DNA from 2 places in the Arthrobacter phoenicis genome. Region 2 is predicted to be linked to the other one. Evidence: predicted binding sites of a transcription regulator. Region 2 holds the regulator's gene; the other holds the start of a gene.

Region 1 (3,201 bases), 3.0 Mb from region 2:
CCGGGTCCGCGAAGTAGCCGGTGTAGCCGCCCCATGGCTGGGTTTTGGCAGCCGCGACGATCGTGGCCCCGGCTGCCGCCGCCTCGCCCAGCACCCTGTCGACCGCGTCGGCGCTGTGCACGTTGTGGCTCAGGGTGATCGGAGGGATGCCGGCGGGGGAGTCCGTCCCGGCTTCGGCCCGCATCTGGCCCGCTTCCCAGAGCGAGAGGATGAGCCCTTGGTTGATCTGCAGGAAGAGCACTTCACCGGGGACTTCGCGGTGGACGGGCCAGCCCAGGCCCGTCACATAGAACCGGCGGGAGGCTTCCACGCTGCGGACGCCAAGGGAGATGAAGTCGACTCGTGGTTGCATCGTTCGATACTGTCATGCAGATGTCGACAAATCACGCAGAGGATAAAGCAGCCCAGGCCGATAAGGACCAGCTCGCCGCCGTGCGGGTGGCCGTGGACGAGGTTGACGAGCAGATCGTCGCGCTGATCGGACGCCGGGAGCGATTGATCCGGATTGCCGGGACGCTCAAGGCCGACAGTGCCGAAGTCCGCGCCCCGGGCAGGGTAGAGCGCGTTCTGGAACACGTGAAGGCAACGGCCGAACGCAACGACATCGACACGGACATCGTCGGAGAGACCTACAAGGCCATGATCGATGCCTTCATCCGCCTGGAGCTCGAGGTCTACAAGGCCGGCAGCTAGCTACAGGGATTCCTCCACCGGGACGTTGGCCTGGTAGTCCCGCCCGTCACAGTCGCTGTAGGCCGTCATCAGGTGCCCCTTGGGCAGGCCCAGTACCGTGCTAAGCGGGAAGTTACCCGTGATGGTGTTCCCGGAATGCTGAACGCCCTTGATGTCGAAGTTCTCCTCCGTGCCGTCATGGCTGAAGCAGAAGAAGGACACGGCCTCGCCATTGAGGAATTCGATCTCCAGCCGCCGTTGATGTGAATGATCCGGCGTCGCCGCGACAAGCCCCACCACGTAGGCGCCCGAGGCCGGAATATTGCCGTCTATATCGAAGGTCGCCACCAACGTTGAATCCTTGGCGGCGATGCTGACGTGCTTCAGGAGTGCGTTGTGCGAGCTCATAGGCCAATCCTGCCCCCGGACGTTGGCTCCGTCCACCCCTGATCTAGGTTTTGTCCCGGCCCCGTCGTAGACTTGTTCTATTCGAAGATATGTTCGAATAATTCACGAGGAAACCCGTCTGGCCTCCCGCCCGTGGCACCTGCACCTTCCGGCGCACCTGCCCGGCGGCCGTCCAGCCCGTTCGTCAACAACACTGCGCCCGGGAGGCATCATGGGGATGTTCAGCGAATCCGTGGAGGTGGCCTGCACCCCGGAAGGCCGGCCCGAGTCCCTTGTCTGGGCGGGACGCAGCTATGAGCTGTGCGCCGAGCCGGTGCGCTGGTTCGAACGGCGTGAGTGGTGGGCCGAAGAGCAGCGCGCACCGCTGGGCAGCGGCCCCGGCCTGGTGGACTCGGAGATCTGGCGGCTCGAGGTCCGGGACGCCTCGGCCCCGGACCAAAGCCTCACCCTCGACCTCAGCCGCCACCTGCGCAGCGGGCGCTGGCGTCTGCTGAGGCTCCACGACGCCCTGGCCGGGCAGCGGAGGCCCGCGTCGGCATGAGCTTCACCCACCTGCACGTCTCCACCGCCTTCAGCGCCCACTATGGCGTGTCCTGGCCGGAGGAACTGGCCGCGGCGGCCGCAGCCGACGGGGCGACGGCGCTCGCCTGCACCGACCGGGACGGCCTCTACGGCAGCATCAAGCACCTCAAGGCCTGCATGGCCGCGGGGCTTGATCCCATCGTGGGGGTGGACCTGGCGGTCTTTGCCGACGACGGCGACCTCCGCACCCAGGTGGGCGGCCGCGTCGTCGTCTTGGCCCACGGGGGAAACGCCGGGGCCGGGTACCGCGCCCTGTGCCGGCTGATCTCCGACGCCCACGCCCGCACAACGGGCCGGGCCGGCGGTACGGTCCCCGCCGCCGTGACCCGGGCCGAGCTGGCGTCACGGGCGCTGGACCCGCAGACGCTCGAACCGGTGCTGACGGTCCTGCTCGGACCGGACTCCGACGTCGGCCGCTCCATGGGCGGGCGGCGTTACCTGCGGCCGCGCACCCTGTTCAAGCAATGGCTCGATGCCATGCCGGCGGGAACAGTCACCGCCGAGGTGGTCTCCCAGCTGAGCGCCCCGGGGGAGCACCTCAGTACCGCCCACGCCGTACGGATGCTCAAGCTGGCCGCCGAACACGGCGTTCCCGCAGTGCTCAGCAACGCCGTGCGCTATGTCGCCGAGGACGGTGCCGCCACGGCGGACGTGCTGGACTCCGCCCGGACCCTGAAATCGCTGCCCGAACTGGCCGGAGAGCCCCTGCTCCAACCCAACGGACAGGCCTGGCTCAAAAGCGCCGCGCAGATGCTGGAGCTGGGCAAGGAAATCATCCACGCCGCGGGATTCGGCGCGGCCGACCTCAAGAGCCTGCTGGCCCATACCGAGGCGCTCGCGGACCGCTGCCGGATGGACCCGACCGCAGACATGGGCTGGAAGCAGCCGGTGGTTCCGGAGGCGGCCGTGATCGGGATCGAGGGGGACCCGCTGGCCGAGCTGGCGGCCCGCTGCGAGGCCGGCATCACCCGCCGGTTCCCGGGCCTCTCCGGCAACCGCGCCGGGGAGCTGCGGGCCAGGCTGGAGCACGAGCTGAGGATCATCGACAGCCTGGGGTTCGCCTCCTACTTCCTCACCGTGGCCGAGGTGTCCCGGATGATCACGGACATGGGCGTGCGCGCCGCGGCCCGCGGCTCCGGGGCCTCCAGCCTGGTCAACTACCTCATCGGCGTCAGCCAGGTGAACCCGCTGCAGCACGACCTGATCTTCGAACGGTTCCTCTCCCGGGACCGGGCCACGCTGCCGGACATCGACATCGACGTCGAAAGCGCCGAACGGCACAACGTCTACCGGAAGATCTTCGACCGGTTCGGCGCCGAGCGGGTGACCCTGATGAGCATGCAGAACGGGTACCGCGCCCGGGGCGCCGTGCGCGACGCCGGGCTGGCCCTTGGCATGGAGGGCGGCGACATCGACGAGATCGCCAAGCAGCTGTGGCGGTTCTCCGCCCGGAACTTCCGCGAGGCGCTGGTGGAGAAGCCGGAGCTGAAGGAGTTCGCCGGGCGGGTGGAGCAGCGGGACTACACCGGCAACCAGCAG
Region 2 (3,201 bases):
CCCGCGGCCGGCGAATGGCCATCGCGAGGTCGGCGGACGCTCCGTCCCGGGGGATTCAGCTCAGGGGGTCGGAACGAAGAGCTGCTGGCCGGGCAGGACCGGTGCGGCGTCGAGGTTGTTCAGCTGCACGATCTCGGCGACCACGTCCCGCGGATCCCGTTTCGGGTCGACGGTGCCGGCGATGGTCCACAGGGACTCCCCAGGCTGCACGGTCACGGTGACCGTCGGGGTGGTCGCCAGCGATGCCGGGGAGTCGGCGGCCTTCGCCGGGGCGGTCAGGAAGCCGGCCAGGGACAGCAGCAGGGCCGCGAGCAGGATCAGGGGCAGTCCGAAGAAGACGAAGCGTCCCCGCCGGGTCAGCCGCAAGGGAGCCTGGGCCGAAGAGTGGGCCCGGCGTACAGCTGACGCGCTCCCGGCGGTCGCGTAAGCGTCGGCCGGGGCAGCGAACGGAGCCACCGCCCCGGAGAAGGCCGTGGCAGTATCCGGCACGAGATACAGTGCCGGCCTTCCGGCGTCGGAAAACTGCGAACCGGCGAAAGCGCTTCTTGCTGACATGAACTGAGCCCTCCTGGACTTGTCGTTGCCGCCCGGCGTACTCCTCGTACCTGCCGCCAACCGGCTGAACCATCATTCGCTTCGAACACAAAGCCGAAACCGGCCGTGGTTCTCCACTCGCAATCTTCGAACACATCTTCGAATCTTGCTGTTCTCTTTTTAGCACCTATGAACGAACTCTGTCGAGACTCGCTAGAACAAATGTTTGAAAAACACCGACGGCTGACCTATTTTTGAAGCACGGAACCGGTCCCTCGAGGGACCCGCACTCCGCACCTGCAGTCTGAAACCTGTCGAACACCCGCCAGCGGTGATCAAGAGCAGTCAAACGGCAGGCACTGACATTTTTAGGATTCGCAGCAATCGGGCCGCTTCACTCGGTCCGCTGGCCACGGATCCGCACCACGAACGGAAGGCACGGCGACCATGGCAGCACAAGCCACCGGCGGGAGGGCAACCCGGCGCGGCGCCCAGCCTGCCCGGGCGCCCAAGAGCCTCACCGTCCGTCAGAAGAAGATCCTCGAAACCATCCAGCGGTCCGTGACGGACAACGGCTATCCGCCGTCAATGCGCGAGATCGGGGACACGGTGGGGCTGGCCAGCCTCTCCAGTGTGACCCACCAGCTCTCCCAGCTGGAGAAGCTGGGCTACCTGCGCCGGGACCCCAAGCGTCCCCGCGCCATGGAAGTCCTGATGCCGCTGACCCTGGACGAGGGGTCCACCCCGATTTCCGGCGTCGAACAGCCCCGCGGGCTGAAGGCCGTCGGCGGACTCGCGGTGTCGGAACTGGCCAGCGCCACGGACACGGCGATGGTCCCGTTTGTGGGCCGGATCGCCGCCGGTGGCCCGATCCTGGCCGACCAGGTGGTGGAGGACGTCCTCCCCCTGCCGCGCCAGCTCGTGGGCCACGGTGAGCTGTTCATGCTCAAGGTCGCGGGCGATTCCATGATCGACGCCGCGATCTGCGACGGGGACTGGGTGGTGGTTCGCCGGCAGAACGACGCCGTCAATGGCGACATCGTGGCCGCCCTCCTCGATGACGAAGCCACAGTCAAGACGTTCCGGCAGCGCGACGGCCACACCTGGCTGCTGCCGCAGAACACCCAGTACGAACCGATCCTGGGCGACCACGCCGTCATCATGGGCAAGGTCGTCTCGGTCCTCCGCTCCCTGTAGCGCGGGCAACGCCGCCGGCCAGGGACCGGCTGAACGCGCTGAACGCCCGGACCTGAGGCCCCACGCCCCGGCCGAACGCCGAGGCGTGAGCGCCGCCAACCCCCGCCAAAACGTCCCTGCCCCGGGGGCCTACGACCCCTGCGCGGCCTCTTTCGCGAGCCGCTCCAGCGACGCCACGGCCACCGCCGGGTCCGTGGTGGCCCAGAACGGCGGCAGCGCGGCCCGGAGGAAGCCGCCGTAACGCTCGGTGGACAGCCGTGAGTCCAGCACCGCCACCACGCCGCGGTCCGACGTCGAACGGATCAGCCGGCCCGCGCCCTGCGCCAGCCGGATCGCCGCGTGCGTGGCCGAGACGCTCATGAAGCCATTGCCCCCGGCCTGCGCCACGGCCCGGGAGCGGGCCGTCATCAGCGGATCGTCCGGCCGCGGGAACGGGATCCGGTCGATCACCACCAGCCGGCAGGAGTTGCCGGGCACGTCAACGCCCTGCCACAGGGACATGGTGCCGAAGAGGCAGGTGTCCGGTTCGTCCGCGAACTGCTTGACCAGCGCGGTCATGGTGGATTCGCCCTGGCAGAGGATGCTCAGGCCCAGCCGCGGCCGGAGCGCGTCGGCGGCCTCCTCCGCGGCGCGCCGGGAGGAGAAGAGGCAGAGCGCGCCGCCGCCGGAGGCGCGGATCAGCTTCTCGAGCTCGTCCAGGGCCTCGGGCGCGGTCCCCCGGCCCGGTTTGGGCAGGTGCTTGGCGACGTAGAGGATGCCCTGTTTGGGGTATTCGAACGGCGACCCGACGTCGACGCCGGTCCAGCTCGGGGCGCCGGGGCCCACCAGGCCCAGGCCCCCCGCGGCCGGTTCGAAGGCCGAGCCGATGGCGAGGGTGGCCGAGGTCAGCACCACGGTGTGGTCCGCGAACAGGCCCTCCCGCAGCCGCCCGGCCACGCTGAGCGGGGCGATGTTGATCAGCACGGGCGCCGAATCATCCGGCTGCGAGTAGCCCTGCTGCGGGTCGAAGGTGCTCTGCCGCGAGAACCACACCACCTCGCGGTTCTCGCGGGCCGCGAGCAGGCGTTCGCAGAGCTCCAGGATCACCATCAGCCGGGAGCGCGCCAGCTGCCGGCCGCCGTCGGCCGTGGTGGAGCCGTCTCCCTTGGAGTCGGAGAGCGCCGCACGGCAGGCGTCCCGGAGCTGGTCCACGCAGTCGAGCTGTTCGCTGTTCAGGCCATTGGGCATCAGTCCGCCGGGCACCCCCGCAACGGCGAGCTCAAGGTTCGCGGCGGCGTTGTTCAGCGCGTCCACGGTGATGCCGGTGTGCTTGCGGGCGCCCGAGGCGGCGGCGTGGACCATGGCCACGGAGAGCTGGCCGGAGACGGCCCCGGTGACCCGGTCCTGGAGTTCGTGCGCCTCGTCCACGACGACGACGTCGTATTCGGGCAGCACGGCCAGGCCCTCGAAGGCGCTCACGGCCAACATGGC

The links. The regulator LexA, encoded in region 2, represses DNA repair genes until DNA is damaged. The targets are predictions, from matches to a motif close to TCGAACANNTGTTCGA.
Region 1: the regulator LexA is predicted to act here: its motif matches at 1,162-1,177, upstream of ABC337_RS16240 (DUF6504 family protein).

The regions. Positions count from the first base shown of each region.
Region 1 covers NZ_JBDFMK010000001.1:3,418,422-3,421,622, forward strand. The annotation lists gene ABC337_RS16225 (VOC family protein) at 1-352, opposite strand, end outside; gene ABC337_RS16230 (chorismate mutase) at 367-693, shown strand; gene ABC337_RS16235 (hypothetical protein) at 694-1,080, opposite strand; gene ABC337_RS16240 (DUF6504 family protein) at 1,292-1,621, shown strand; gene ABC337_RS16245 (DNA polymerase III subunit alpha) at 1,618-3,201, shown strand, end outside.
Region 2 covers NZ_JBDFMK010000001.1:371,277-374,477, forward strand. The annotation lists gene ABC337_RS01695 (LysM peptidoglycan-binding domain-containing protein) at 61-366, opposite strand; gene lexA (transcriptional repressor LexA) at 982-1,731, shown strand; gene ABC337_RS01705 (ATP-dependent DNA helicase) at 1,861-3,201, opposite strand, start outside.